Regions from separate parts of the Pseudomonas sp. 210_17 TE3656 genome, predicted to be linked through region 1. Evidence: riboswitches for the same ligand, from Rfam matches in the RefSeq annotation. Region 1 holds a riboswitch; each other region holds the start of a gene.
The links. Region 1 has a riboswitch for cobalamin ahead of cobO (cob(I)yrinic acid a,c-diamide adenosyltransferase). Riboswitches for the same ligand answer to the same signal wherever they lie in the genome.

Region 1 (7,713 bases):
CCCCTTGTGGTTCTTCGGAACTGCCCAGCCAGCATGAAACCGATCCAGTTGCCCTTGGGTGTGCGTCTGCGTGATGACGCCACCTTCATCAACTACTACCCGGGTGCCAACGCCGCCGCATTGGGCTACGTCGAGCGACTCTGCGAAGCCGACGCCGGCTGGACCGAAAGCCTGATCTATCTCTGGGGCAAGCAGGGCGTCGGGCGTACCCACCTGCTGCAAGCCGCCTGCCTGCGTTTCGAGCAATTGGGTGAACCTGCTGTTTACCTGCCGCTGGCGCAGCTGCTCGACCGTGGAGTCGAGTTGCTGGATAACCTCGAACAGTACGAACTGGTCTGCCTCGACGACCTGCATGTGATTGCCAGCAAGCCGGAGTGGGAAGAGGCCATGTTCCACCTGTTCAACCGCCTGCGTGACAGCGGCCGGCGCTTGTTGCTGGCAGCATCCAGTTCACCGCGGGAGCTGCCGATCAAGCTGGCAGACCTCAAGTCGCGCCTGACCCTGGCGCTGATCTTCCAGATGCGTGCGCTGTCTGACGAAGACAAGCTGCGCGCCTTGCAACTGCGCGCCTCGCGCCGCGGCCTGCAACTCTCCGACGAGGTCGGACACTTCATCCTCACCCGCGGCACGCGCAGCATGAGCGCCTTGTTCGACTTGCTCGAACGCCTCGATCAGGCTTCTTTGCAGGCTCAACGCAAGCTCACCATCCCGTTTTTGAAAGAAACTTTAGGCTGGTGAGGCAGGGGCTAGAGCCTCGGCACGTAAAAGTCACATTTTTTTCGATTGAATTTGCAAATCGATGCGATAGAAGGCATAGTTTCGACTTCTTTAAATCCAAGACACGGTCGTGCCCATGCTAAATCGCTTCGCACCCCTCGTGCCCCTCGCACTTGTGACCCTGCTTTTTGGCTGCGCAGCGCATAGCCCTGTTTCGCAGCAGCAGGTTCAACAACCGATTTCCGCTCAGGTTTTGAGCAAGTCCTCCACCTCGTCGGTGTTCGAGGAAGAGCTGGCCACCGAAGAAGAACTTCAGGATTTCGCCAGCAGCAAGCCTTACCAATTGCCAGCCCTGGCTGACAACATTCTCGAGCGCGGTATGTCGCTGATCGGTACCCGTTACCGTTTCGGTGGTACCTCCGAGAACACCGGCTTTGATTGCAGCGGTTTCATCGGTTACCTGTTCCGCGAAGAAGCCGGCCTCAACCTGCCGCGCTCCACCCGCGAAATGATCAACGTAAAAGCCCCGCTGGTTGCCCGTAACAACCTCAAGCCGGGTGATCTGCTGTTCTTCAGCACCAATGGTCGCGGTCGTGTCAGTCACGCAGGGATCTACCTGGGCGACGATCAGTTCATCCACTCCAGCAGCCGCCGCAGCGGTGGCGTGCGCATCGACAAACTCGGTGATCGCTATTGGAGCAAGACCTTTATCGAAGCCAAACGCGCATTGGCCATGGCACCGACCGCGACCACCATCTCGCGCAACTGATCATCGGCCTTGCGGTATCACGGCGACGTAGCTGAAAAGCTCGTCGCCGTGCGTGTTTACAGAAAGCGTCTAATCTAAATTCTCAACTATTTTCCGGCTCACCGCCGGACGGCTTCAGACAGGATGTTCTGACCATGGCGATGAAGGCGCGCTTCGCTCTACTTTCCCTGCTGGCACTGCTCGGTGCCTGCTCCAGCCATGCCCCGACCCCGCCCAAGGTGGTCGAGCCAGCCGTCATGGCGCCTCAGGTATATTTCTCTCCGGTTGCCGAAGATGTGCTGTTCCGTGCCTTGGGCCTGGTCGGTACGCCTTATCGCTGGGGCGGCAATACACCGGACTCGGGTTTTGATTGCAGTGGCTTGATCGGTTACGTCTATCGCGATGCCGCCGGTATCGCCCTGCCGCGCACCACCCGTGAAATGATTGGCGTGCGCGCGCCGACCATCGACCGTGGCGCCCTGCAGTCCGGGGACCTGGTGTTCTTTGCCACCAATGGCGGTTCGCAGGTCAGCCACGCCGGCATCTACGTCGGCGAAGGCCGTTTCGTGCATGCCCCGTCTGCGGGCGGAACCGTGCGTCTGGACTACCTGTCCAACAGCTACTGGAACAAAACCTATCTCAATGCCAAGCGGGTGCTGGCGCCGACCCACCTGGCGCGCAACCCCTGACCTTGCGAGGTAGGCGATGACGGCACAAACGCTCTACCTCGACGATGCTCTCTACCAATACCTGCAAGCGGTTTCTCTTCGCGAGACACCGTTGCTTGCGCGCTTGCGCACGGAAACCCAGGCGTTGCCCGAGGCGCGCTGGCAGGTGGCGCCGGAACAAGGGCAGTTGCTGGCGCTGCTGGTGCGCCTGATCGGCGCGCAGCGGGTGATCGAGGTCGGTACCTTCACCGGATACAGCGCACTGTGCATGGCCCAGGCCATGGAGCAGGGGCAGTTGTTGTGCTGCGATCTTGAAGGTAGTTACAACGCGATTGCCTGGCGCTATTGGCGGGAGGCCGGCGTGGCGGAACGTATCGAGATGCGCCTGGCGCCCGCCTTGCAAACGCTGGCGACATTGCCGTCAGGACGTTACGACCTGATGTTCATCGATGCCGACAAGGCCAACTACCCGCAGTATCTGGAAGAGGCCCTGCGCTTGCTGCGTACAGGTGGGCTGGTGTTGTTCGACAACACCCTGTGGAGCGGGCGGGTGCTGCAGACGCAGCCCGACAGTGAAGATACCCGGGCAATACAGGCGTTGAACCTGAGGCTCAAGGACGATCCGCGGGTGGATCTGTCGATGTTGCCCATAGGGGATGGCTTGACGCTTTGTCGTAAGCGTTGAGTTTACCAAGCTGATCGCGGGGCAAGCCCGCTCCCACAGGTTTGCTCGGTATTGTGGGAGCGGGCTTGCCCCGCGATTGATCATGCCTGCTTGAGCAGCAGCGCAACCCCCGGATGGTACTGACCGGCCTCGTTGTGCAGCTTGCGGTAGGCATAGGGGAAGTACCAGGCAATGGCACAGGCGGTGTGCTTTTGCAGGTCGTCGACCAGGTCCTGGAGTTCTTCGGGGCTGGCATGCTGTCCGGCTTTCCAGGGGCTGGCGAACAGCGCGGCGACTTTTAGCTGGCTGGGTGCAGCCACCTGGCGGGCGGCAAGCACAGTCTCTTGCAGCGCGTTGTTCAGGTCCAGGCGGGCGATGCGTGGCCAGCGCTGGCTGGCTTGCAGGTAGGCGGCTTCTTCGCGATTGGCGATGTACAGGTCGCAGTAACCTTCACGCTCACCTTCGTCACGCTGCTTCTTGCTCTGGTGATGTTGCAAGGTGATCAGCTCTGCTTGCCAGGCTGCGGCCGAGAGCACGCCGAGGTTCGCTTGGGCGCCGTGCCAGTAAGGGGCCTCGCCGTCGCCCAGGGTCTGGTTGCAGCGGTCGATGCATTCGACCCAGCGTTCCAGGGCCGGACGCAGGAATTCCAGGCGCGGGTTATTGATGATCAGGCCTTGCATGCCGCTCTCTCCTTTATCGTTGTAATCGAGACAGCCAAATTGTGGCTATTTGATATCACTGATATCAGGGTGGCACAAGATGACAAAGGCGCCATTGATCCAGGCCAGTGCTGCGCCTTTCATTGACGCTCCGGGTGCAACCCTCTAACCTTCGCGACTTGTTTCAGGTGCTCTGTGGGCTGTGGTCTGGCAGGGTGAAACAGGGAAGCCGGTGGGTGCGCAATTGCGTGCGAGTCCGGCGCTGCCCCCGCAACGGTAGGTGAGTCAAGGCCGCGCATGGCCACTGGGTGATCGCACCCGGGAAGGCGCGCGACCCCGGGTGTTGATGACCCCGCTCACAAGCCCGGAGACCGGCCTGTAACAGCCAACGGCATCACGGAGGGTGATGCGCGGTTTCTTCGGCCTGTGCCGCAGCCCTGCGCGTTTTTCCGTCTGCCTTATCCATTGATCTGTTGCCATCTCTTTGCCGCGAACGCTGTGCAGCCCTGTGCTGGCAGGCGCGTTGCAGGTTGGCTGACAGTGGTTTGCGGAGACTTCGATGACTGAATCCACCGAGCGTGACGAACGCCACCTGGCCCGTATGCAGCGCAAGAAGGCGGTAATCGACGAGCGTATTGCCAACGCCCCTAACGAATGCGGCCTGCTGCTGGTGCTCAGCGGTAACGGCAAGGGCAAGAGCAGCTCGGCCTTCGGCATGCTCGCCCGGGCCATGGGCCATGGTATGCAATGCGGCGTGGTGCAGTTCATCAAGGGCCGCAACAGCACTGGCGAAGAGCTGTTCTTCCGACGTTTCCCCGAACAGGTGCGCTATCACGTGATGGGCGAAGGCTTCACCTGGGAAACTCAGGACCGCCAGCGTGACATCGCCGCAGCCGAAGCGGCCTGGGCCGTTTCGCGCCAGTTGCTGCAGGATCCGACGATCACCTTCGTGGTGCTCGACGAGCTGAATATTGCCCTCAAGCATGGCTACCTTGACCTCGAACAGGTCCTCAGCGACCTGCAGGCGCGTCCGCCGATGCAGCACGTGATCGTCACCGGTCGTGGTGCCAAGGATGAAATGATCGAACTGGCCGACACCGTCACCGAGATGGGCATGGTCAAGCACGCTTTCCAGGCCGGTATCCGTGCCCAGAAGGGCGTTGAACTATGAGTGACACGCGCCACTGCCCGGCGGTGCTGATTGCCGCCCCGGCTTCAGGCCAGGGCAAGACTACGGTTACCGCTGCCCTGGCGCGGCTGCACCGCAACCTCGGGCGTAAGGTGCGGGTGTTCAAGTGCGGCCCGGACTTCCTTGACCCGATGATTCTCGAGCGGGCCAGCGGTGCGCCGGTGTACCAGTTGGACCTGTGGATGGTCGGTGAGCAGGAAAGCCGCCGGCTGCTGTGGGAAGCGGCGGGCGATGCCGATCTGATCCTGATCGAAGGGGTCATGGGCCTGTTCGACGGTACGCCGTCGAGCGCCGACCTTGCCCGCCATTTCAATGTGCCGGTGCTGGCGGTGATCGACGGTACGGCGATGGCTCAGACTTTCGGCGCCCTGGCCCTGGGGTTGGCGCGCTATCAGCCCGACCTGCCGTTTGCCGGGGTGCTGGCCAACCGTGTCGGCACTTTGCGTCACGCCCAGTTGCTTGAAGGCAGCCTTACCGAAGGACTGCGCTGGTACGGCGGCCTGTCGCGGGAAACCGGGATTGAATTGCCGAGCCGCCATCTGGGCCTGGTCCAGGCCAGTGAGCTCAATGATCTGGATGTTCGCCTGGACGCCGCAGCCGCAGCCCTCGGCGCCAGTTGTGAGTCGTCCCTGCCGCCGGCGGTGGCGTTCGCGGCGCCGACTGTCGAGGTCATCGAGCCCTTGTTCGATGGCGTGACCATCGCCGTGGCGCGGGATGAGGCCTTTGCCTTCACTTATGGCGCCAACCTTGACCTGCTGCGGGCCATGGGCGCTGAGCTGAAGTTCTTTTCGCCACTGCATGACCGCACGCTACCGCAGGCAGACAGCCTCTACCTGCCGGGTGGCTATCCGGAACTGCATCACCAGGCATTGGCTGCCAACACCGCGATGCTCACCGCGATCCGCAGCCATCATCAGGCAGGCAAGCCTGTGCTGGCCGAATGTGGCGGCATGCTCTACCTGCTTGAGGCCTTGACCGATGTTGCGGGTGAGCGGGCCGAGTTGCTGGGTTTGCTGGAAGGCGAAGCGGTGATGCAGAAGCGCCTCGCAGCGCTGGCCCTGCAGGCGGTGGAGCTGCCGGAAGGCACCTTGCGCGGCCATACCTATCACCACTCGCTGACCACTACCTCGCTCGAGCCGATTGCCCGTGGCCACAGCCCCAATGGCGGCCGTGGCGCCGAAGCGGTCTATCGCTGTGGCCGGCTGACGGCGTCCTACGTGCATTTCTACTTTGCCTCCAACCCGCACGCGGCGGCGGCGCTGTTGGCACCATGAACGACCAGGCTTTCACAGACGCCGAGCGCGCTGCGGTTTACCGGGCCATCGGCGAGCGCCGTGACATGCGGCACTTCATCAAGGGCGAAGTAGCGCCAGAGCTGCTTGCGCGTCTGCTCGAAGCGGCGCATCAGGCGCCCAGCGTCGGCCTGATGCAGCCATGGCGCTTTATCCGCATCACCGACCGCGACCTGCGCCAGCGTATCCAGGGCCTGGTGGAAGCCGAGCGAGTGCGCACCGCTGAGGCACTGGGTGAGCGCTCCGATGAATTCATGAAGCTCAAGGTCGAAGGCATCAGCGATTGCGCCGAAGTGCTGGTGGCGGCGTTGATGGATGACCGCGACAAGCACATTTTCGGCCGTCGCACCTTGCCGGAGATGGACCTCGCCTCGTTGTCATGCGCGATCCAGAACCTCTGGCTGGCAGCGCGTGCCGAAGGCCTGGGCATGGGCTGGGTATCGCTGTTCGAGCCCCTGGCGCTGGCGCAGTTGCTGGGGATGCCGGCCGGTGCCAAGCCGCTGGCGATTCTTTGCCTGGGCCCGGTCCAGGCGTTCTATCCCGCGCCGATGCTGGTCCTCGAAGGCTGGGCCACGGCGCGGCCCTTGAGCGACATGCTGTATGAAAACCAGTGGGGAGAGTCTTGATGAGTGTGGCGTTGCTGACCGTTGCCGGGGTGGCGCTGGATGCGTTGTTGGGTGAGCCCCAGCGTCGTCATCCGCTGGTTGCCTTTGGTCGCCTGGCCGGGCGCCTGGAGCAGCGTTTCAACGCCGCTGGCCGTGGTTGGCGCAGCCATGGCGTGACCGCCTGGTTCCTGGCGGTGATTCCCCTGACCCTGTTGGCCACCTTGCTGTCCTGGCTGCCCTATATCGGCTGGTTGGTGGAAGTGCTGGCCTTGTATTGCGCCCTGGGCCTGCGCAGCCTGGGCGAGCACGTGACCCCGGTGGCCGACGCTTTGCGCCGCGGTGACCTGGATGAAGCACGCCGCCGTGTGGGTTTTCTGGTCAGCCGCGAAACCCGTGAACTGGACGAAACCGCCGTGGCGCGCGCAGCCACCGAGTCGGTGCTGGAAAACGGTAGCGATGCAGTGTTCGCTGCGCTGTTCTGGTTTGTCGTGGCGGGCGCACCGGGTGTGGTGCTCTATCGCCTGAGCAACACCCTGGATGCCATGTGGGGCTATCGCAACGAGCGTTTCGAGCGTTTCGGCTGGGCCGCTGCACGCATCGATGATGTGCTCAACTACATTCCTGCACGGCTGGTGGCGCTGACCTACGCGTTGCTCGGCAAAACCCGTCTGGCACTGAAGTGCTGGCGGCGTCAGGCGCCGCTGTGGGACAGCCCCAATGCCGGTCCGGTGATGGCCGCAGGCGCCGGTGCCCTGGCTGTGGAGCTGGGTGGCCCGGCGGTCTATCACGGTGAGCTGCACGAACGCGCACAACTGGGCGAAGGCCCGGTGGCTGATGCCGAGTCGATTGAGCGTGGCTGGCGCCTGGTTTGCCTGGGCGTGTGGTTGTGGTTGCTGCTGTTGTGTCTGGGAGCTGAATTCTATGCTTGAGCACGGTGGGCGCCTGCAGCGCGCAGTGCAGCACTACGGTATCGCCCGGGAGCACTGGCTGGACCTGTCCAGCGGTATTGCGCCCTGGCCTTACGCGATTCCGCAAATCCCGCTGCAGGCCTGGGCGCGCCTGCCGGAAACCGACGATGGCCTGGAACAGGCTGCGGCCGAGTACTACCGGGTCCAGCAGGTGCTGCCGGTGGCCGGCTCTCAGGCCGCGATCCAGGCCTTGCCGCACCTGC
Region 2 (7,713 bases), 3.9 Mb from region 1:
ACTGGTCGAACAGCGTTACCTGCGTAACGCCCCGCTGGACCCGATCACCGAGCGCCGTGACGGCTGGCAGGTGGTAGCGCCACCGGAAGGTGTGGGTGGTTCGGTGGCCGATATCAAGAGCGGTGCAACCGGGAGGGCGCGTGATGGCAGCTTATATGCCGAGTGGTAGCGCCGCCGAGGCGGGCTTCACTTACCTGGGTGTGCTGTTGCTGATTGCTGTGACCGGCATCGCGCTGGGCTCGACCGTCACCCTGTGGTCGACCCAGGCCCTGCGCGAACGCGAGCGCGACCTGCTCTGGGTCGGCAGCCAGTATGCCCAGGCGCTGCGCAGCTACTATCGCGATTCGCCTGGCCTGGCCCAGTACCCACAGACCCTGGACGAGCTGCTCGAGGACCCGCGCTATCCCAACCTCAAGCGCCACCTGCGCCGCTTGTACTCCGACCCGATCACTGGAAGCGACGACTGGGGATTGCTGCGCTCCATCGACGGGCGTATCACCGGAGTCTATAGCCGGTCCGATCTGACGCCGCTGAAACAGACCGGCTTTGCCGCTCAGTGGTCGGACTTTGAAGGCCTGGAACACTATTCCGACTGGCAGTTCGTGGCCGAGAAAGCCTTCTCCGAATCCGCCGTCGGTGGTCGCAAGGGCCTGCCCCAGGGAGCAGGGCAATGAACCGCCAACTGACCGCCTGCGCCCTGGCTCTGGTGCTGCTGGCCGGCACTGCCCGGGGCGGCGCCGAAGACGAGATGATGGGCTTTATCGTCGATAACACCATCTCGCACATCGGCCACGACTTCTATTACAGCTTTGCCGAGCGGCTGCGTGCCACCAGCCGCCTGGATTTCAACCTGGTGGTACGCGAGCGGCCGGACGCACGCTGGGGCAGCCTGGTGACGGTCGAGTATGAACAACGCGTGGTCTACCGGCGGTTTCTGCCACCCAACACCACCGAGCTGAAGGACGCCGCGTATGAGGCGGCTGACCTGGTCAAGGAGCAGATCATCCAGCGCAAGCTGCAGATGCTGCTGCAGGACACCACCGATCTTGAGAGGGACGAGCTATGAATAACAACAATACCCGCCGCCTGGCCTCCCTGGTCCTGCTGACTGCCCTGGGCAGCCAGGCCGGTGCCACTGAACTTGTGTACACCCCCATCAACCCCGCGTTTGGCGGCAACCCGTTGAACGGCACCTGGTTGCTCAACAACGCCCAGGCACAGAACGACCACGAGGACCCGGCGATCAAGGACCGTGCCTCGGCGCTTGCGGGCACTTCGGCCCTGGAGCGCTTCACCAGCCAGCTCGAGTCGCGGCTGCTGTCGCAATTGCTCAACAACATCAATAACGGCACCACCGGCAGCCTGCAGACAGACGCCTTCATTATCAACGTGCTCGATGATTCCGGGGCTTTGACCATCGAGATCACCGACCGTGCAACAGGCGAAATTTCAGAAGTTCTGGTGAACGGCCTGAACCCTTGAAGGGGCGGGTAATGGGGAGTGACAATCATGAAACGAATTCTGACCGCACTGCTGATCTTCGCCGTCCTGCAAGGCTGCAACCTGCGCAAACCGATGCCGGCCGAGCAGGACGGCGAAAGCCCGACGCTGACCCCGCGGGCTTCGACCTACTACGACCTGCTCAACATGCCGCGGCCCAAAGGCCGGCTGATGGCGGTGGTGTATGGTTTCCGCGACCAGACCGGGCAATACAAGCCAACTCCGGCCAGCTCGTTCTCGACCAGCGTCACCCAGGGTGCGGCGAGCATGCTGATGGACGCCCTGCAGGCCAGTGGCTGGTTTGTGGTGCTGGAGCGCGAAGGGCTGCAGAACCTGCTGACTGAGCGCAAGATCATCCGTGCGTCGCAGAAAAAGCCGGACACGCCGGTGAACATCCAGGGCGAACTGCCACCGCTGCAGGCGGCCAACCTGATGCTTGAAGGCGGCATCATCGCCTACGACACCAACGTGCGCAGTGGCGGCGAGGGCGCGCGCTACCTGGGTATCGATATCTCCCGCGAGTACCGGGTCGATCAGGTGTCGGTCAACCTGCGGGCCGTGGATGTGCGCAGCGGTCAGGTGCTGGCCAACGTCATGACCAGCAAGACCATCTACTCGGTCGGCCGCAGTGCCGGGGTGTTCAAGTTCATCGAGTTCAAGAAACTGCTCGAAGCCGAGGTCGGCTACACCACCAACGAACCGGCGCAGCTGTGTGTGCTGTCGGCCATCGAATCGGCGGTGGGACATCTGCTGGCCCAAGGTATCGAGCGGCGCTTGTGGCAAGTGGCGGGCGACGATAGCGGTGACAAGGCGACCCTGGACAAGTACCTGAGCCAGTATCAAACCCCATGAGACCTGCGTTGCACCCCATCGCCGGCAAGGCCGGCTCCCACAACGTCCTGGTGCACACCGATCCTGTGGGAGCTGGCATTGCCAGCGATGCAAGGCGCAAGCCTTGCCAAATACAGCCAGCCTAGTGCGTTGGGCAGCCTTGTTCCTTGACGATCCGTTTGCTCGACGCCGGATACTTCGCCAGCTTCGCTGCCGCCCGTGGCGGTCGCTTCACCAGCTCACCACCACAGTTGGGGCACTGGCCCTTGAGCTGACGCTCATTGCAGTCCTTGCAAAACGTGCATTCGAACGAGCAGATCAGTGCATCCTGGCTGTCGCCGGGCAGGTCACCGCCGCAGCATTCACAGTTGGGGCGCAATTCGAGCATGGTCAGGTCCTCTGTCAGGGGCGATAGAGATGGGCATGGCTGGCGCGGTACAGCGCCGACTCGGAAAAGCTGTCACTGGCCAGTACCCGGCCGACCAGGATCAGTGCGGTACGGCGAAAACCCTTGGCCTGTACCTGCTGGACAATACCATCAAGGGTATCGAGCACCCAGTCCTGGTCCGGCCAGGTAGCGCGATGGACCACCGCAATCGGGCAATCCCCGCCGTAATGCGGGCGCAGTTCCTCGACGATCTTCTCCAGATGCTTGACCCCCAGGTGAATCGCCAGGGTGCTGCGATGGCGGGCCAGGTCGACCAGTTGTTCACCTGCGGGCATCGGCGATTTGTCGCCGTAGCGGGTGAGAATCACGGTCTGGGCGATGTCCGGCAGCGTCAGTTCGCAGCCGAGCAGGGCGGCGCTGGCGGCCACGGCGGTAACGCCCGGGATGATCTCGTAGGGAATGCCCAGTTCGCGCAGGTAGCGGATCTGTTCACCGATGGCGCCGTACAGGCTGGGATCGCCGCTGTGGACCCGGGCCACATCCTGGCCCCGGTCGTGCGCCTGCCTGATCGCCTCGATGATCTCGGCCAGATGCAGCTCGGCACTGTTGATGACTGTCTCGGCACGATGCCCTTCGAGCACCGCCGCCGGTACCAGGGAGCCGGCATAGATGATTACCGGGCAGCGATGGATCAGACGCTGGCCCTTGACGGTGATCAGCTCGGGATCGCCGGGGCCGGCACCGATGAAATAGACGGTCATGCGGAGTCCTTGAAGAGAAAGCGCGGATTATTCGCCAAAGCCTGTGGTTGTAGCCAATGCCAGGCTGGCGTCGGCCAGCAGGGTACGGGTAACGCGCAACTTTGCCGGGCCTGCGAGGTGCTCGGCCAGCGCCAGCGCCGCGCTTTCGGCGACGCCATAGCAACCGCTGTGCTGGTAGGCGACGGCCGAGCGATGGCTCAGGCGCGGCTCGTAGGCGGCCAGTTGTGTGGTGCTGAAGAATAGCAGAGGCACCTTCAGCCGCCGGGCCAGTAGTTGCAGCCCGGGTTCGTCGTGCTTGAGGTCGATACTGGCAAGGCCCGCGACTGCGCTCAGCGGCAGGTCGTGGGCCTTGAGGGTCTGTTCCAGTAGGTGGATCAGGGTGTCGGCGGGGCAACCCCGTCGGCAACCCAGGCCGACGAACAGGTGCATGTCAGGCCTGGTTCGGGCGACGGAACAGCCAGGCACTGATCAGGCCCAGGGCCAGCCAGAACGCGGCGTTGGTCAGCAGGGAAGCGATCTTGAATTCGGCTTCCAGAGCCTCTGGGGCAAGCATTTCGTGCACTTCAGGCTGCGGTGCGCCAATCACATGAGGCACCACCAGCAGTACCACGCCCAGCGCTTTAAGCAGCCAGTTGTGGGCGAACACGATCAAGCCAAGCCCGACGGCGGTGGCTGCTGCGGTACCTACCCACCAGGCCTGGCGCTGGGCCAGATCGGCTGCGGCAGTGCCAGGCAGTTCTGGTGGCAGGCCCAGAGTAGGCGCCAGGCAGAACACGGCAAAGCCACCCAGGCCCCACAGTGCGCCACTGACCACGCTGTTTGGCGCGCGCAGGGTATACAGCGCAGCCAGGATCAGAGCAAAGCCGACGGCGACCACCAGGTTACCGCCCGTGGTCGACAGCACACGCTGCCAGCCGTCTTCCGGCGCCCAGGCTTCGCTGTCGTGGTGGTGATCGGCAGCCACACCAGGGGCGTGTTCATGCGCTTCAACCGCAGGCGCTGCGCTTTCATAGGTTTCCGCCTGGAGAATCAGCGGCGCGACCCAGAAGCTTTGCAGCAGGGTCAACAGCAAGGCGGCCAGCAGGCCGGCAAACCCTGCGGTACTGGCAATACGCTTGATCATCGCAGGGCACTCAGTGGCAAGGGAAGGCGGCGCTGTGGCGGGTATCGTGGGCGGCGTTGTGCACCGCTTCGATATGCGAGAAGCCGGCGAAGTAGACCAGGCACAGGCCCAGCAGCGAGGCACCGACGGCAACCAGCAGGCGCTGACTGAGGCTTGACGGGGTAACGGCGGAGTGACTGGCGGTACTGATAGGCATGGCGCTTTCCTCTTGGTGTTGTTCGGCAACAGGCAAGCGCAAGAAACCCCTGCACGGAACTCGCCCAGGGGTTGCAACAGCGCCCGCCCACCGCGGGTTTGTCAGGTTCAGCAGCGTATTCGCGCACTGTAAGTTGCGGGCCGGTCTCCGGGCTCGCGAGGGGTTGGCATTAACCGACCTGCAAGCATCACCTTCCCATGCCGCACTGGCACAGTGGATCTGACGCTTCACTCGCTTACCGTTGCGGGGGCAGCACCGGACTGACATGGCTTTAGAGTAAAGCACATGGTTCACCGGCTTCCCGTTTCACCCTGTGAAGGGCACCCGTAACAATCTGTGTAGGAGAGCATGGGCGCAGGACTTGAGTCAATCGACGACTAACGCATTGCTAGCAGAACGTACACGCCCAGCGCGACAAGAAAGGCGTAGTAGGACTTGAGCCGCGTGCGGCTCAGCAGCCAGGCCAGGGCCACAGGCCAGATCCACAGCGTCGACGGGGTCTGCTGACTGGTCAGCGGATAAAGTGATCCCGCCAGCAGACTGATCAGCATCGCAACCGAGGTGTACTTGCCGAGGCGGTCGATGAAAGCGCGAACGCCGCTGGGCAGCCGCTCGACTTTCACCGCCAGCGGCAACAGCCGGCAGATGGCCGATACCAGCGCGCAGATCAGCACATACAGCCAGAACGTACTAGGTTCGGTCATAGGCATAACTCGTCACCACGGTAACGGCGAGGACCAGCATCAGACTGATCTGCCCCAACCACAGCAGACTCGCGGCAGTGGCCAGCGCGGCGATCCATTGGGCGTGGAAGCTGTGGCGCTCGCGGGTCATCTTGCCCAGCGAGGCGCTGATGAAGATCGCGATCACTACGCTGACATCATCCATCAGCGCACTGTCGGCCAGACTGGCGAAGCAATAACCGGCCATGGTGCCAAGTAGCGCGGCGGCGTACAGCGTGAAGCACACAGTGTTCGCGTAGGGGCGGCTGATCGGCTGCTGTTCCTTGCGTATCGACATGAGGGTGAAGGCCGCATTGGCCATCACCGCCAGTGCCGGAATGAACGCTGCTTTTGCACCTTTGAGGCTGGACTTCAGGCTCAGGGTGAAGATCAGAAACCGCAGATTGATGCTCAGCGCCGATACCAAAACGCCAAACGCGTTCAACAGATGCGCGGGTGTCTCCAGCAAAGTGAGCTGCAGCGGCGAGGCCATCACCGTGCCGCTGAACACCACCATCGCCGGTAGATCCAGGCCATGGCGCCGCCCGAGCATGCCGATCAGGGTGAACGTCAGCAATAGCGAGAACACGAACGGCAACGCATCGCGGATGCCAGACGCAATCTCGCTGTGTGGCGCACGTTCGAGTCGTGCAGGCTCAACCGGCATGGATGTTTTGCTGAGCGCTGGCGCGCAGATGTTGCATGCCAGCTTGGTAGGCCAAGGCTTTTTCCAGGTAGTACGCGGTTGAGAAGCGCGGAATGAACTCTTCCACCACTGCCACACCGCGATAGCCGTTGAGCGCGAAGCGGTTCAATACATCGCTCAAGGGCAAATTGCCTTCGCCAATCGGCAAGTGCTGGTGGTGGGTGTCGTTGAGGTCGGCAATGTGCAGGTGTCGGGTGACCGGCGCCAGTGTCGCGATGGCCTCAAACAGGCTCTGTCCATAAGGCAGCAAGGAACATAAATGGGTTACATCGATGGTCACGTAGCAGCCGGTCTGCTGATGGAAGTACACATGCTCTTCGACGGTGAACACCGGAAACTTCGGACGCTGGCCCCCCATGTTTTCCAGACACAGCGCGATATCCCCTGTGTCACAAAGCGCCGTGACCTGCTTGATGGCCTCGATCAGGTTCGTCATCAGCACGTCGTTGCACAGATGGTCCTTGTAGCCGGGATGAAATGTGACGCTGGTCGCGCCGGCTTGACGGGAAAAGTCCATCGCCGCGCTCAAGCAGTCCACTGCTTGTGCACGCTCATCCAGATTACTGGCGCAGAGGTTGTACTGACGCCCCCACCAACCGGCATGAACCGTCAGGGTGATCTCATTTTGCTCGGTAAACTGACGGATCTGCCGGGCCAGCGTCTGTCGTTCATCGTTGCTCAAGGACCAGAACACCGTTTCGGCGTCTTCACCGATTTCGAATTCGACCGCCTTGAAGTGCCTGGCCAAGTCGGTGATCGAGCCAAGAATGTCCGCGGGGTTGTCGTATACATTTGTGGAAAAGGAGATCTGCGGGAAATCCGCACTGATCGGGCCATCGATGTGATACAGGGTCTCTTTCGTGGTCATTGCGCCTGTCCTTGGGTGTTGAGCAATGGGTGGGAGATGGCAGCGTTGAAGGCTTTTCGGTTGTCATCGGCGCCACAGGCCAGCAATACATAACCGTGACGGTCGCAAGAGCGGTGGATGGGCTGCCCAAACTTGTCGTGATGGAGCGACGCGCGCAGTGCAAACGGGTGTCGCAGCAAGTGCGCGTGCAGGTGTTGCGGGTCGGTTGCGTCATCCGCTTCGATGTAGCGGATCGCCATTTGCACGTATTGGCGTTCGGGCACGGGCGATGGAACGCCGGTCATTGCCGCGATGGTGGTAGCAGCAAGATGCACGCCCGTGGTTCTCCAGACCATTTCCCAAATCTGGTCGCCGCCGAAACGGGTCTGGGTTTCGATGAAGTGCAGGCGTTGACCGTCGATCTTGATCTCGGTGTGCGCCGGGCCCCAGTGGTTATCCATGCGGTCAAGCAACCACAGCACCGCATCTTCGATCCGCGAACGGCTGGCGTCGTCGAGTTCGGCGGGGAAATCATGTCCGGTTTCGACGTAACCCGGAGTACCACTGGTGTGCTTGCGGGTGATGCCGAGAATCCGGTGCTGGCCGTTCAGGCTCAGAGACTCAACGCTATATTCATCG
Region 3 (7,713 bases), 3.9 Mb from region 1:
ATGCTCAGGGCTTTTTTGCCCAGTTCGGCACCTCGCGGCGGGCACCGGTCGCTGTCGCTTGCGGCGGCATTTCGCCCCAGGCGCCCTGCCCTTGCCGGGTATTCGAGCCATTGCCACCTTGAGGTTCCGGCGCCGGGCTGTGCACAGGCGGTTGTGGCGCCTCGCGACGCCGATGTCGCAAGGCAAACTCGGCCACTGCCTCTATATCCTCTGCCTCGATCTGCCCGGCACCGCGCCAGGCGGCATGCGCGCGGGCGGCGCGCAGCCACACCAGGTCGGCGCGCAAGCCATCGACCCCGGCAGCAAAGCAGCGCTCGGTGATCTGCGCCAGGGCCTGATCGTCCAGGGCAATCTGCGTCAACTGCTCACGGGCGGCCTGACAACGGGCGCGCAATTGCGCTTGCGCTTCGGCCCACTGCAGGCAAAAAGCCTCAGGGTCGGCGTCAAAGTCCAGTCGCCGGCGGATAATCTGCCCACGGGCCTCGGGCGCCGGTTGGCCGTCGAGGGCGACGTTCAGACCAAAGCGATCGAGCAACTGCGGGCGCAGTTCGCCCTCTTCCGGGTTCATTGTGCCGATCAGCACGAACCGTGCACTGTGGCGGTGGGAGATGCCATCGCGCTCGACCCGGTTGGTACCGCTGGCCGCGACATCCAGCAGCAGGTCGACCAGGTGATCGGCCAACAGGTTGACCTCATCGACATACAGCACACCACCGTCGGCCTTGGCCAGTACGCCCGGAGAGAACTGTGCCTTGCCCTGGGCCAGCGCGGCGTCCAGATCAAGCGTACCGATCAGGCGCTCTTCACTGGCACCCAATGGCAAGGTCACGAACGGCCCTTCACCGAGCAGATCGGCCAGACCCCGGGCCAGCGTACTCTTGGCCATACCGCGTGGGCCTTCGATCAATACGCCACCGATTTTCGGATCGATGGCGGTCAGGCACAGCGCGAGCTTCAACGCTTCGGCGCCGACCACCGCAGACAGCGGAAAATGTGCAGGTTCAGTCATCTCAAGTCTCTTCTTCACCGTCCAGCAATTGCTCTTCGAGGGCCTCTCGGTAGTCCCCCGGTTGCTCCCACAGGCCGCGCTGCTGGGCTTCGAGCAGGCGCTCGGTGATGTCGCGCAGGGCCTGGGGGTTGTGCTGACGGATAAAGTCGCGGGTCGCCGCGTCAAGCACATAGGCCTCGGCCAGCGACTGGTAATGGTGATCGTCAATCAGCTGCGTGGTGGCATCGAAGGCGAACAGGTTATCGACGGTGGCCGCCAGTTCGAAGGCACCTTTGTAGCCGTGACGCTTGACCCCGTCTATCCATTTCGGATTGAGCGCACGGGCGCGGATTACCCGGTTGAGCTCTTCTTTCAAGGTGCGAATACGCGGGCGGTCCGGCTGACTGTGGTCACCGTGGTAACTCGCCGCCGGCTTGCCGCCCAGGCTTTCCACGGCCGCCAGCATGCCACCTTGAAACTGGTAATAGTCGTTGGAATCGAGCAAGTCGTGCTCGTGATTATCCTGGTTCTGAATCACCGCCTGCACCTGGCTCAAGCGCCGGGCAAAGTCGGCGCGCGCCGGTGTGCCTTCATCTGCTGCGCCGTAGGCATAACCGCCGTGGTTGAGGTAAACCTCGGCGAGGTCCTTGCGCTCGTTCCACAAGTGCCCGTCGATTGCGTTCTGCACGCCGGCGCCGTAGGCCCCGGGCTTGGCGCCGAAAATCCGCCAGCCGGCCTGCCGCGCCGCCTGCTCCTGGCTCATGCCCTGACGCTCGAACTCGGCACGTTCGCTGCGCACCCTGGCGGCGAGCGGGTTGAGGTCATCAGGTTCGTCCTGCGCGGCCACCGCCTGCACCGCCGCATCGAACAGCTTGATGAGGTTGCCGAAGGCATCGCGGAAGAACCCCGACACCCGCAAGGTCACATCCACCCGTGGCCGATCCAGCAGGCTCAAGGGCAGGATTTCGAAGTCGTCGACCCGCTGGCTGCCGCTGGCCCATACCGGGCGTACCCCAAGCAGGGCCATGGCCTGGGCGATGTCGTCGCCGCCAGTACGCATGGTCGCCGTGCCCCACACCGACAGGCCGAGCTGGCGCAAGTGATCGCCGTGGTCCTGCAGGTGGCGCTCAAGGATCAGGTTGGCCGAGGCAAAACCGATACGCCACGCTGTGGTGGTCGGCAGGTTACGCACATCGACGGTATAGAAGTTGCGCCCGGTCGGCAGCACATCAAGACGCCCACGACTGGGGGCGCCACTAGGGCCGGCCGGAACGAAACGGCCTTGCAAGGCCGCCAGCAGCCCTTGCAGTTCAGCCGGGCCACAGGCATCCAGTTGCGGCGCGACGGTTTGTTGCAGCGCCTCGAGTACGGCACTCACGTCTGACCACTGCGGCGCCTGCGGCACCTGAGCGGTACCGGCCAGCGTGTGTGCAATGTAATGACCGGCGAGCAGTTCCAGGCGTTCACGGGTATCTCCCGTGGTACGCCACAGCGCCTCATCCTGCCCCTGCAACAATGCCGGGCGCGGGCCGCTCCAGGGCTCGCCGAGGTCGCAGTCGAGTGGATCGAACCCCAATGCCAGCGCTCTGGCCAAGGCCCGCAGCAAACTGGCATTGGCACCGCGGCCATCGCCACGCTCGACCCGCAACAGCGCCAACAAGGTATCGATGCGCAAGCGCCCGCTCGGCGACTCGCCAAACACATGCAGGCCATCGCGGATCTGCGATTCCTTGAGGTCGCACAAGTAGGTGTCCAGACGCGGCAGCCAGACGGCAGCATCGTCCAGTGCGCCTTCCAGTTGCAGCTCGCGGTCAATATGGTTGTCGCGCACCAGCTCGAGAATATCCCGCTGCAGCTCACGGGCTCGACGTGGATCGAGCAGTTGCGCTTCGTAATATTCGTCAGCCAGTGCTTCAAGGTGACGCAACGGCCCGTAGGTTTCAGCGCGGGTCAGCGGCGGCATCAGGTGATCGATAATCACCGCCTGGGTCCGGCGCTTGGCCTGGGCGCCCTCACCCGGGTCATTGACGATGAACGGATAGATGTTGGGCAACGGCCCGAGCAACGCGTCCGGCCAGCAACTGGCGGACAGGCCGACGCCCTTGCCCGGCAGCCACTCAAGGTTGCCGTGCTTGCCGACATGGATCAAGGCGTCGGCGGCAAAGCCGTGGCGCAGCCAGAAATAGAACGCCAGGTAGCCGTGCGGCGGTACCAGATCGGGATCGTGATACACCGCACTCTGATCCAGTTGATAGCCTCGGGCCGGCTGGATGCCGACGAAGGTCAGGCCGAAGCGCAGACCGGCAACCATCATCCGCCCGCTGCGGAACATCGGGTCCTGCTCCGGTTCGCCCCAGCGCTCGCGCACGGCGTCCTGATTGGCCTGGGGCAAGGCGGCAAAGGCGGCACGATAATCTTCCAACGCCATGCTTTGCAGGCAGGGGCGCTGGTCCAGGCTGTCCAGATCGTTGCTGACGCCGCCGAGCAGCGCCTGGATCAGCGCCGTGCCGCTGTCGGGCAAGGCGCTCAGCGGATAGCCTTGCGCTTGCAGGGCGCGAAGGATGTTCAAGGCTGCCGCTGGCGTGTCCAGGCCGACGCCGTTGCCGATGCGCCCGTCACGGGTCGGGTAGTTGGCCAGGATCAGGGCGACGCGCTTGTCCTGGTTGGGCAACTGCGCCAGCGCGCACCAGCGCCGCGCCAGTTCAGCGACAAAGTCCATGCGCTCGGCATGCGGGCGATAACAGACCACATCCGACTGGCTGCGCTCGCTGCGCCAGGCCAGGTCCTTGAAGCTGATCGGCCGGGTAATGATGCGTCCGTCCAGCTCCGGCAAGACGATGTGCATGGCCAGGTCGCGGGCGCCCAGACCTTGCTCGCTGGCCTGCCAGCCCGGCTCGTTGTCCTGGGCGCAGATCGCTTGCAGCACCGGGATATCCCGGCGAAACGGGCGCAAGTGCGGTTGTTCGGGGCTGGACTGGGCAAAGCCGGTGGTATTGATGATCAATGCGGCGTCGACCTGATCGAGCCAGTCTTCGACCTGACTCAGGCAACCGGCCTCTTTAAGGCTGGCCACTGCAATCGGCAAAGGATTGAGCCCGGCCAGTTGCAAGCGCTCGCAGAAGGTATCGATAAAGGCAGTGTTGGCCGCCTGCAGGTGCGAGCGGTAGAACAGGATCGGCACCACCGGCTGTTCAACCTGCCACTCGGAAAACCAGTCAGCCAACCCGGCACTGGCTTTGCGCGGGTGATACACCGCCGTGCGTGGCAGCTGTTGCGGCTCGCTCCAGGGGTAATCGCGCTGCAGCCACTGGCTGGCCAGGTAGTTGAACAGGTTCAGGGCATTGGCCTTGCCACCCTGGCGCAAGAAGTGCCAGAGCCGCTCGGCCTGCTCTGCCGACACGGTACTCAGGCTGGTAAGTTCCGGATCGGGGCGATCATCACCCGGCACCAGGATCAACTGCACGCCACGGGCCGCCAGTTCCAGCAGTTGCTCAACACCGTAGCGCCAATAGCCGACGCCACCGTGCAGCGACACCAGAATCACCTTGGCATGGCGCAATACCTCGTCGACATACAGGTCGACCGAGGCATGGTTCTGCACCTGCATCGGGTTGGCCAGACGCAGGCTGGGGAAATCCTCGGGCAGCTGCTGGGCGGTTTCGGCCAGCAGCGCCAGGTGTGAGTCACCGCTGCAGAGAATGACCAGCTCGGCCGGAGTCTGGCCGAGATCGGCAATACTGTCGTCCGGTACAAAACCACCGGGCTGGGTCCGCAGCAGGTGCATGGATCAGGCGCTCAAGGCGGCGCGCAGGCCCGCTTCCAGTTGGGCCGCATCCAGTTCCTGGCCGATCAGCACCAGGCGCGTGGTGCGCGGCTCTTCACTGCGCCAGGCGCGGTCGAAGTGTTTGTCGAAGCGGGTGCCCACGCCCTGAATCAGCAAACGCATCGGCTTACCGGGGATCGCCGCAAAGCCTTTGACCCGCAGGATGCCGTGCTGCACCACCAGTTGGGTCAGGGCGTCGAGCAGCAGGCTTTCGTCGGCTTCCGGCAGCTCGATGGAGATCGAGTCGAAGGCATCGTGGTCATGATCGTCGTGGTCATCGCCGTCATGGTGCGAGTCGTGGTGAGTACGCCGGCCATCGATATGCGCTTCCGATTCAGCGCCCAGGCCCAGCAGCACTTCCAGTGGCAGACGGCCGCTGCTGGCTTCGATCACCTTGACCGCTGGCGGCAGCTCTTCCTGCACTTCGGCGCGAACCTTGGCCAGGTCATCGGCGGCAATCAGGTCAGCCTTGTTCAGCACCACCAGGTCGGCACTGGCCAACTGGTCGGCGAACAGTTCGTGCAGCGGCGACTCGTGATCCAGGTTCGGGTCGAGTTTGCGCTGGGCATCGACCTGGTCCGGGTAGGCGGCAAAGGTGCCTGCGGCCACGGCCGGGCTGTCGACCACGGTGATCACCGCGTCAACCGTGCAGGCGTTGCGGATCTCTGGCCACTGGAAGGCTTGCACCAGAGGTTTGGGCAGGGCCAGGCCGCTGGTTTCGATGAGAATGTGATCGAGATCGCCGCGACGGGCAACCAGCTCACGCATCACCGGGAAGAACTCTTCCTGCACGGTGCAGCACAGGCAGCCGTTGGCCAGTTCATAGACGCGGCCGCTGGCCTCTTCTTCAGTGCAACCGATGCTGCATTGCTTGAGGATCTCGCCGTCGATGCCCAGCTCGCCGAACTCGTTGACGATCACCGCGATGCGCCGCCCCTGAGCGTTGTCGAGCATATGCCGCAGCAGCGTGGTTTTACCCGAGCCGAGGAAGCCGGTAACGATGGTGACGGGGAGTTTGGCCAGTGTTTTCATGTCGATGCCCTTGGCAGGATGGCGGGCATGCGGGACGAGAGCCGCAGGTATCACTACCTGGGCGCGTTCGCCACCGGATCACCCCGCCCGGTTTATGTCGGAAACTGTTCGAGGCAGGTCTCCTGGCTGACGGTGTTCAGGCCTTAGGCCTGGCATTCGCTGCGCCTTCCCGCTAGCGCCTTCGACAGCGCTGGCAGTGGCGTGGCAGTAAACATCACCGTTCACAGTTGCGGGGGCAGCCGCGGCTTGAACCGCGTTCCCTTCTTAGCTTCGGCACGCGCCGAAGAACCTCGAAAGCGCAAGGCTACGCATGCTTGGGAGGCGGGTCAATGTTTGTCGCATTATCGTTTTAACGACATTGTTTATTCATGCGTTTTCCGCAGGCACCCATTATTACAAATTTTATTTGTAAGTTACCTCCTACAATCTAACACCCCATAACAACACTTATTCGACAGTCGCAGAATGGCGACCTCAAACCGCAAACTTACATCCCCTTACAAAAACCGAATTGATAAATAAAAACAACAAAGAAACCATGAACCAGCAACAGGAATCATCAACCACACAAGAAAGGAACTCTTGCATGATCGGTTACCATCAAATTCTGCTGCGAGCTTTTTCCTCAAGCGCCAAAAGCGTGTTCACAGCATGAGTTCCAGCACTGCAATACGGTATTCGGACGAAAGCACATTGTATGAACTTTCCGAATCACTAAATAGCCACCACTACGCCAGCAGCGCTCATTATCCAGCGTCTCTGGTTGCTCAACTGGGTAACGAAGCGTGTCACGCATTCAATGCAACCTGGAACAACCTGCAGCCGGACAGCTATCTGAGCGTCGGCAACGGCGCTCGCGAGCGTTGCATCTGCAAGTTCAAGTACCGCCAGCGGGACAGGCGCTGGAAGACGCTCGAAAACTGCCACTTCTTTCAGACCCAGGCCCATAACCCGCTGCTGGGTGGCATTCAGCGCACCTATGCGCGCAGCGAAACGTCCTTTATCGGCTCGCCCGTGCTGCAAACGCTACTGGCAGCCGACCTGGCGCTCCTGGATCTGACCGTCGGCCATCGCGACTGGCTGGTCACCTGCCACCAGTTCCGGATCCTGTGCGATGAGCACAATGCGGGCCAGGCCACACCCGAAGGCCGACACCGCGACGGGCATGACTTTGTATTTCAACACCTGATTCAACGCCAGTTAGTCATTGGCGGAGAAAGTCGGGTGTTTCACGAAAATGGCGAAACCGTATTCAGTGCAACCCTGACAGATTACATGGAAACCATCGTTTTGAATGACCGGACACTTCTGCACGAAGTTTCTCCGTTGCAAAAGCCTCATACCAGTTCAAATCCAGGCACTCGTGACATGTTGATTATTGACTTCGACTTGACGGAGCACTAATGAATCATCCCACTCACGCACTTCCTGCCGCCACTCTCAATATACAAAACTACATTATCGAGCAGTTTGAGCAGGCACGCGCACGACGGACTTCCACATTATCCCTGACCGCCAATGAGAATGTATTGTCCGAGACCGCTCGCACACTTGGACAAAACCGCCATTACGACCGTTATTTATTTAATGCCCAAACAACTGCTGGCCACCGTTATGCTGCCGACTTCAACGGCATGCAGGTCGAACACTTTCCGGAAGTCGAAAAGCTCAAGGCACTGGCGACCCAGGCTGTGCGGTCCATGTTCAACGCAGAATTCGTTGAGTACCGTGTGCTTTCCGGCGTCCATTGCACGTTGAGCGTGCTGGCGGCATTAACGGAACCAGGGAAAACCGTTCTGTCCCTGTCACCTGGGAGCGGCGGACATTTCGCTACCGGGCCATTGGTGCAAAAGATCGGCAGGCACAGCCT
Region 4 (7,713 bases), 830 kb from region 1:
TACCGCCTCAACGCTAAGCTCGCGCCAAGCACCGGCGATCACACCTACATGGTGTGCGGCAAGTCCTGCCTGGCTGGCGACATCTTCGGCGAATACCAATTTGATCGTCCGCTGGCCATCGGCGATCGGCTGTCGTTTGTTGACGCAGCGGGTTACACCATGGTCAAGAAAAACTGGTTCAACGGCCTGAAAATGCCGTCCATCGTAGTGAAACAACTCGACGGTACAGTCGAGGTGGTTCGTGAATTCGGGTTCGAAGACTACTTGTCCAGCCTGTCGTAAGCTGGCAGTAAAGGAGAGAAAGAGAAATTGAAGAAGAACGTTCTTATCATTGGTGCAGGAGGTGTCGCCAAGGTGGTGGCCCACAAGTGCGCGCAGCACAACGACGAACTCGGTCGTATTGCTATCGCGTCGCGCAACATCTCCAAATGCCAGGCCATCATCGACAGCGTCAAGGCCAAGGGCAGCCTCAAACAGCCTGCTGAAATCAAGGCATTTGCACTCAATGCCCTGGATGTCGAAGCGACCAAAGCGCTGATCCGCGAAACCGAATCGCAGATCGTCATCAACGTCGGCTCCGCCTTCCTCAACATGTCGGTGCTGCGTGCCTGCATCGATACCGGCGTGGCCTACCTGGACACCGCCATCCACGAAGAACCGGGCAAAATCTGCGAAACCCCGCCCTGGTATGGCAACTACGAGTGGAAACACCTCGAAGAGTGCCAGCAGAAGAACATTACCGCCATTCTCGGCGTAGGCTTCGACCCGGGTGTGGTCAACGCTTATGCGGCGCTGGCGCAACAACAGTATTTCGACCGCATTGATTCGATCGACATTCTCGACGTCAATGCCGGCTCACATGGCAAGTACTTCGCCACCAACTTCGACCCGGAAATCAACTTCCGCGAGTTCACCGGGCAGGTGTGGAGCTGGCAGAACAGCCAGTGGACCAGCAACACCATGTTCGAAGTCAAGCGTACCGACGACCTGCCAGTGGTAGGTTCGCAAAACCTGTACCTGACCGGCCACGATGAAGTGCACTCGCTGTCGAAGAACCTCGACGTACCGAACGTGCGCTTCTGGATGAGCTTTGGCGAGCACTACATCAACGTGTTCACCGTGCTGAAGAACCTTGGCCTGCTCTCCGAGCAGCCGGTCAAGACCGCTGAAGGCCTGGAAGTGGTGCCGCTGAAAGTGGTCAAGGCCGTACTGCCTGATCCGTCCTCGCTGGCGCCGGGCTACACCGGCAAGACCTGCATCGGTGACCTGGTCAAGGGCACCAAGGATGGCCAGCCACGTGAGATCTTCATCTACAACGTGGCCGACCATGAAGAGGCCTACGCCGAGACCGACAGCCAGGGTATTTCCTACACCGCAGGCGTTCCGCCAGTGGCGGCAGCCTTGCTGGTCGCCCGTGGTGAGTGGGATGTGCAGCGCATGGCCAACGTCGAGGAGCTGCCGGCTGAGCCGTTCCTCAAGGCGCTGGACGTGATGGGCTTGCCGACTCGCATCAAAGACGAGAACGGTGACCGTCCCTGGAGCTGATTGAGTTTTAGCTCACAGGTTGCACCCGAGCGGGATTGGCACAGTGCCAATCCCGTTTTTTTTGGGCTCTTCACGGAATTCCGGGGGGCTATGATCCTTGGGTTGGGTTTTGATTGCTGTGGTTGTGAGCTTATCCATTTTGTGTGGCGATGTTGCCGGCCCCTTCCGCCTTTACGGCGGGTCCCTTTTGTCTTGGCAAAAGGAACCAAAACCGCTGGCTCCTGCATCCGGCCCTACGCTGCGCTCCGGGTTCCTTCGCTACGGCACCTTCCGGGGCCACGCGGCCTACGACTTGCTTCGCCAAGTCTACGGCTCGCGCTCTTCGGCTACGCCGAAGGTGCTACGCACTGGCCCCTACAGGCACCTCCACTCAGCCTCCTGAAGTCGCAGTCCGCAGCGCTCGAACTTACGCGCACGAAGATCAAGAGCGAGAGCGAGTCGAGCTTGCTTTGCAAGCGGGTTTGCCCCGCGTGACTGGCTCCGCCAATATCTAATTTCGAAGATGCGTCAGTGCAGGCGCCGCCCGTAACTTAGCGACTTCAGGAGGCCGAGTGGAGGTGTCTGGAGGGGGCTGGTGCGCAGCACCCTTCGGCCAAAGCCGAAGTTCGCGAGCCGTAGACTTGGCGAAGCAAGTCGTAGGCCGCGATGCCCCTGGAAGGCACCGTAGCGAGGGGACCCGGAGCGCAGCGTAGGGCCGTATGTAGGAGCCAGCGGTTTTGCCTACTTTTTCCAAGAAAAAAGTAGGCCGCCGTAAGGGCGGAAGGGGCCGGCAGCATCGCCACACAAAATGGATAAGCTCACAACCACATCATCCCAACCCAACCCAAGGATCATAGCCCCCGGGATTCCGAGAAGAACCCTTGTTTGCGGGACGCTCAAAGGTGGCGCACGGCCCCCATAGTCACCATAGCGGCCAGCCCCAACAGACAGACGATCGCCACCGCGTAGGCAATCGTGCGCCACGGCTGCCAGCGTGCCAGGAAGCACAGGGTGTGCACCACCCGTGCGGCCGTGAACACGACCATCAGCCCGACGGTCAGCGCAGCGGGAGGATTGAACACCAGGCACAGCGCGCCGAGGACAAAGAACAACGGAATGTTCTCAAGGTCATTGGCCCAGGCCTGCGCCGCGCGGCTGACTTGTGGCAACTCCTCCGGGCTGGCCTGGCGTCCGACAAAACCGGCGTCTTCGGCATTCTTGAAGGTCATACGGCTGATGCGATAGAAACCCTGGTAGCAGGAAATCGCCAGCATCTTCACAAAGAGTACGACGACACACAAAGCAAAGACGCTCATAACATCGTGCATGTTCATTCCATTGACAGCGGGTGGGGCGCGATCATCGCCCAACCCGCAGGGCTGCGTACAGTGTCGGCTTCAGGTGTGATGTATTTCCCGGTCCTTGGTTTCCGGCAGGAAGCATATGCCGAGGACGGCGGTCATCACCGCGATCACGATCGGGTACCACAGCCCGTAGTAGATATCCCCGGTCGCCGCCACCATGGCGAATGCCACCGTGGGCAGGAAACCGCCGAACCAGCCGTTGCCGATGTGGTAGGGCAGCGACATCGAGGTGTAGCGGATGCGCGCCGGGAACAGCTCCACCAGCCAGGCGGCAATCGGGCCGTAGACCATGGTCACGTAGATCACCAGGATGGTCAGCAGGAGCAATACCATCGGGTAGTTGGTCTTGGCCGGGTCGGCTTTTTCGGGGTATCCCGCGTCCTTGAGCGCGCCAGTGAGGGTCGCGACGAAGGCATCGTTCTGAACCTTGAAATCGGCAGCCGGCATGCCGGTGCCCTCGAAGCTCTGCAGCACTTTGTCACCGATTCGGATCTGCGCAACGACGCCAGGCTCGGCCTTTACGTTCTCGTAGGGAATGGCCCGTTTGGCCAGCACGCTTTTGGCCAGATCGCAGGAGCTGGTGAATTTGGCTTTGCCCACCGGGTCGAACTGGAACGAGCACTGGTTGGGATCGGCGATCACCGTCACCGGGTTCTTCTCCTGGGCGAGGAATACATCGGGGTTCCCGTACTCGGTCAACGCTTTGAAGATCGGGAAGTAGGTCAGCGCCGCGATGATGCAGCCGGCCATGATGATGCCCTTGCGCCCGATGCGGTCTGACAGGCTGCCGAACAGGATGAAGAACGGCGTGCCGATCAGCAGCGAGCCGGCGATCAGCAGGTTGGCGGTTTGTGGGTCGATCTTGAGGGTCTGCAACAGGAAGAACAGCGCATAGAACTGGCCGGTGTACCAGACCACCGCCTGGCCGGCGGTGCCGCCCAGCAGGGCCATGATCACCACCTTGAGGTTGTCCCAGCGGGCGAAGGATTCGGTCAGTGGCGCTTTGGAGGCTTTGCCTTCGGCCTTCATCTTGACGAACACCGGCGATTCACTCAGTTGCAGACGGATGTACACCGAAATGATCAGCAGCAGAATCGACAGCAGGAACGGAATCCGCCAGCCCCAGGCCTCGAAGGCTTCGGTACCGAGAATCGTGCGGCAGGCGAGGATTACCAGCAACGACAGGAACAGGCCGAGGGTCGCGGTGGTCTGGATCCACGAGGTGAAGTAGCCACGTTTGCCTTTCGGCGCGTGTTCGGCCACGTAGGTTGCAGCGCCGCCGTACTCACCCCCAAGCGCCAGGCCTTGCAACAGGCGCAGGCTGATCAGGATGATCGGCGCGGCCACGCCGATGGTGCTGTAACTGGGTAGCAAGCCGACGATCGCGGTGGACACGCCCATGATCACAATGGTTATCAGGAAGGTGTACTTGCGCCCGATCATGTCGCCCAGACGCCCGAACACAATGGCGCCGAAGGGCCGTACGGCAAAGCCTGCAGCGAAGGCGAGGAGGGCGAAGATGAACGAGGTGGTTTCGTTGACACCGGCGAAGAAGTGCTTGGCGATGATCGCCGCGAGCGAGCCGTAGAGGTAGAAGTCGTACCACTCGAAAACGGTACCCAGGGACGATGCGAAGATAACCTTGCGCTCCTCCTTGGTGATCCCGCGGTTGGGTGTACTGCCACTGGAAGTGGTGTCGATGGCCGCCATGAGTGTTCTCCGTATTGTTCTTGTAGGCCGGAGTACCCACGCGCGCTACCGCACCCTGGCCCTGGGGGTGGCGGTCTCGCAATGCTGCAAGGCTTCTTGAAGCATAATCATGTTTTCCCGGTTATCCACTTGGCTTGCTGCGGTGGGAGCGGGCTTGCCCCGCGATGCAATGTGACTGAACAACCGCAATCGCGGGGCAATGTCAGAAGCTGTAATCCAGCGTCGCGAAGTACGAGCGCGGCTCACCCATCAACCACTGCTCGCCACTGTGGGCGGTGGCGGCGTAACGGCGGTCCAGCAGGTTGTTCAACTGCAGGCCCAGGCGTACATCCGGCAGTACCTGCCAGCCGAGATTGGCATCGACCACGGTAAAACCGGGAACCGTCTGGGTGTTGGCGATGTTGGCGTAGCGCTCATCGACATAGCGCAGGCCGATGCCGGCATCCACCCCATACCCCAGACCTTTGCTCACCCACAGGTTGGCAGTGCGCCGCGGCACATTGCTCGGGCGGTTGCCCGCACGCGACAGCGACTGGCCGCTCACGGTCTGGTCGAAATCGTCGTACCTGGCACGTACCACCGAGGCGTTGGCCGAGACCTGCCACTGGTTGGCCAGGGCCAGTTCCAGGGTCGCTTCCAGGCCGTCGGAAGTCTGCTGTCCGGCCTGCTGTTTCTGGTGGGTGATCGGGTCGTCGACCAGCAGCTTCTTCTTGACGATGTGATAGGCCGCCAGCGTCCACTCGCCACGGCCGTCCCAGAACAGTTGCTTGAGGCCGAACTCGGTCTGCCTGGCTTCGGTCAGGTCGAAGTTCTGCTGGCTGGGGCTGAGGGTGACCAGGTCGCTGACACCATCTTCGCTGGTGGAGTACTGGCCATACAGCGACAGTTCATCGGTTACCGCAAACACCAGCCCGGCACGCCAGTTGCCACCGTTGAGGCTGCGGTCGGTGCGGCTGTTGTCGACCAGGTTGTCACGGTCGATGTGGTTCTGGTCGCGGCGAACGCCGGTCACCAGCGACCAGCGTTCAGACAGCTGGGTGCGGTTTTCGGCGAACAGGGCAAAGGTGCGGGTGGTGCTCTGGGATTGCGGACGGGTCAGGCTGTTGCTGTGGAAGTAGCCTGGCGCCGGGTTCCACGGATCGATGAAGTCGCCGCCGATATCGTTGTACGGTGAGTTGCTGTTGATGCCGAAGCGGATACGGTTGAACTCGGCGCCGACCACGGTCTTGCTGGCCAGGCCGAACAGCGTGTGATCGAAGGTAAAGCTCTGGCGATCGCCGACCTGTTCCTGGTCGTGTTTGATCTCCAGGTAGCTGCCGCGCTGCAGTTGCCCCTGCGCGCTGTCCCAGGTGTAGTCTTCGGCGTTGCGCCAGTGCCGACGGCTCTTGATGTAGTACAGCTGGTTGCTGGCACTGATCGAATCGCTGAGGGTCCAGTCGGTGTTCAGGCGGGTCCACTCGTCGTGGTAGCGCTGCTCGTCATCGCGCACGTTGTAGTTCTTCTTGCGCAGGCTGTCGCGGTAGTGGCCGTCAATCAGCGGTGTGCCGAAGTAGTTCATCGGCTCGGCGTCGCCACGTTCGTGGGCCAGGGTGAAGCTCAGGTCGTCGCTGGCGTCAAAACGCAGGGCGGCGCTCATGGCCAGGTTTTTCGAGTCGCCGCGATCCACCCAGCCGTTGCTTTGCTGGCGGTTGAGGGTCACCCGGTAGCTCAGGCGCTCGCTCAGCGAACCGCCACTGTCCAGGCCCAGTTGCTGACGGTCATAGGCGCCGTAGCCCAGGCGCAGCTGGTTGTGAATCTCACCGGCGAAGGGCTTCTTCGGAATCACATTGATCACCGCGCCGGTGGCGCCTTCGCCATAGAGTACCGAAGCCGGGCCACGGATGATGTCGATGCGCTCGACCATCCACGGGTCGACCGGAAAGGTCTGGGTGCCGGCACCGGTGTACATTCGCGAGCCGTCGAACAGGGTCATCACCGAGCCGTGGCCTTCAAAGCCACGGGCCGAGAGGGCGGTGTTGCCGTTGCCCGGGGTGGCCACCGAGGTGATGCCCGGTGAGCGACTGACGGCGTCCTGAACCGTGCGATTGTTGCGCCCTTCGATTACCTCGGCACTGATGCTGCTGGTGCTCGCCGGGGTGTCCATGGCGCTGAGGTTCAGGCGCGAACCGGCTGGCAGTGGCGTGGCCAGGCTGATGGGGACGTTGTCGCTGCTGCTGGTGATGGCCGTCGAGGGCAGGGCCAGGGTGCCGGTTTCAGCGGCGTAGGTTGGCAAGGAGAATGCCAGGCAAGGCGCCAGGGCATTGGCCGCCAGGGTATGAAGCTTGGAGTAACGGGACATGTCGTTCCACAATCTGCTGGAAGAATGAATCCCGGAGGGAACAACGCATGGAGGAATTGCGCGCGCAGGCGCCCGCAAACCGGCCTGCGCCCGCCCACCGCGGGGTTGCCAAACGAAGCTTCAGGCCGGTCTCCGGGCTTGCGAGGGTCATGAAGGCCTTCACCTTCCCATGCCAGGGCACAGTGGTGTTTCGAAGGCTTCGCTCGCTTACCGTTGCGGGGGCAGCGCCGGACTGGTCACTTTGAGTGACGCACCGGCTTCCCGTTTCACCCTGCGCACGGCGGCGCAGGACACCTGAAACTGGCGCGCATCTGAACATTGAAAGTCTTTGCAGTCAATGAGTTGCAAAAGCTTCGCGGGGCAAGCCCGCTCCCACCGGGACTCTTGCAGCCTCGGTGGGAGCGGGCTTGCCCCGCGATAATCAACGTCCGCGCTTGCGCGACACTACTGCCTCGATGTTCTTGCGCCCGATCAGCATGGGTTGCGGTTGCTGGGGTTGCTCCAGCCACTTGTACATCACCAGGCAATCGACCAACCCCAGACGCGCATGCCGATACGCCCGCGGCAAGCGCCCGACCACCTCGAAACCCAGCTTTTGCCACAAGGCCACCGCCACCTCATTGCTCGACACTACCGAGTTGAACTGCATGGCCAGAAAACCCTGTTCGCGGGCCAGGCGTTGCGAGTGCTCGCACATCAACCGGGCGACACCGCGCCCACGCGCAGCGTCGCTGACCATGTAGCCGCAATTGCTTACATGATTGCCCGGGCCGGCGG

Region 2: another riboswitch for cobalamin. It lies ahead of ACVI9W_RS00495 (CbtB domain-containing protein); the one in region 1 lies ahead of cobO (cob(I)yrinic acid a,c-diamide adenosyltransferase).
Region 3: another riboswitch for cobalamin. It lies ahead of cobW (cobalamin biosynthesis protein CobW); the one in region 1 lies ahead of cobO (cob(I)yrinic acid a,c-diamide adenosyltransferase).
Region 4: another riboswitch for cobalamin. It lies ahead of ACVI9W_RS22360 (TonB-dependent receptor); the one in region 1 lies ahead of cobO (cob(I)yrinic acid a,c-diamide adenosyltransferase).

The regions. Positions count from the first base shown of each region.
Region 1 is NZ_JBTRBC010000001.1:3,974,317-3,982,029, forward strand. It holds gene hda (DnaA regulatory inactivator Hda) at 34-738, shown strand; gene ACVI9W_RS18655 (C40 family peptidase) at 854-1,486, shown strand; gene ACVI9W_RS18660 (C40 family peptidase) at 1,621-2,154, shown strand; gene ACVI9W_RS18665 (O-methyltransferase) at 2,171-2,818, shown strand; gene ACVI9W_RS18670 (hypothetical protein) at 2,899-3,477, opposite strand; cobalamin riboswitch at 3,626-3,850, shown strand; gene cobO (cob(I)yrinic acid a,c-diamide adenosyltransferase) at 4,016-4,627, shown strand; gene ACVI9W_RS18680 (cobyrinate a,c-diamide synthase) at 4,624-5,919, shown strand; gene bluB (5,6-dimethylbenzimidazole synthase) at 5,916-6,563, shown strand; gene cbiB (adenosylcobinamide-phosphate synthase CbiB) at 6,563-7,471, shown strand; gene cobD (threonine-phosphate decarboxylase CobD) at 7,464-7,713, shown strand, end outside.
Region 2 is NZ_JBTRBC010000001.1:91,057-98,769, reverse strand. It holds gene ACVI9W_RS00540 (type II secretion system protein) at 1-169, shown strand, start outside; gene ACVI9W_RS00535 (type II secretion system protein) at 144-674, shown strand; gene csgE (curli production assembly/transport protein CsgE) at 671-1,066, shown strand; gene ACVI9W_RS00525 (curli assembly protein CsgF) at 1,063-1,482, shown strand; gene ACVI9W_RS00520 (CsgG/HfaB family protein) at 1,510-2,352, shown strand; gene ACVI9W_RS00515 (DUF1272 domain-containing protein) at 2,474-2,719, opposite strand; gene cobM (precorrin-4 C(11)-methyltransferase) at 2,734-3,480, opposite strand; gene ACVI9W_RS00505 (cobalamin biosynthesis protein) at 3,508-3,909, opposite strand; gene ACVI9W_RS00500 (CbtA family protein) at 3,911-4,603, opposite strand; gene ACVI9W_RS00495 (CbtB domain-containing protein) at 4,614-4,799, opposite strand; cobalamin riboswitch at 4,921-5,142, opposite strand; gene ACVI9W_RS00490 (AzlD domain-containing protein) at 5,177-5,503, opposite strand; gene ACVI9W_RS00485 (AzlC family ABC transporter permease) at 5,490-6,188, opposite strand; gene ACVI9W_RS00480 (sugar phosphate isomerase/epimerase family protein) at 6,178-7,095, opposite strand; gene ACVI9W_RS00475 (ATP-grasp domain-containing protein) at 7,092-7,713, opposite strand, start outside.
Region 3 is NZ_JBTRBC010000001.1:80,729-88,441, forward strand. It holds gene ACVI9W_RS00450 (ATP-binding protein) at 5-1,009, opposite strand; gene cobN (cobaltochelatase subunit CobN) at 1,011-4,772, opposite strand; gene cobW (cobalamin biosynthesis protein CobW) at 4,776-5,843, opposite strand; cobalamin riboswitch at 5,939-6,151, opposite strand; gene ACVI9W_RS00465 (2OG-Fe dioxygenase family protein) at 6,495-7,247, shown strand; gene ACVI9W_RS00470 (PLP-dependent aminotransferase family protein) at 7,247-7,713, shown strand, end outside.
Region 4 is NZ_JBTRBC010000001.1:4,799,736-4,807,448, forward strand. It holds gene nspC (carboxynorspermidine decarboxylase) at 1-282, shown strand, start outside; gene ACVI9W_RS22345 (saccharopine dehydrogenase family protein) at 310-1,545, shown strand; gene ACVI9W_RS22350 (MAPEG family protein) at 2,421-2,852, opposite strand; gene ACVI9W_RS22355 (MFS transporter) at 2,922-4,598, opposite strand; gene ACVI9W_RS22360 (TonB-dependent receptor) at 4,801-6,936, opposite strand; cobalamin riboswitch at 7,043-7,249, opposite strand; gene ACVI9W_RS22365 (GNAT family N-acetyltransferase) at 7,358-7,713, opposite strand, start outside.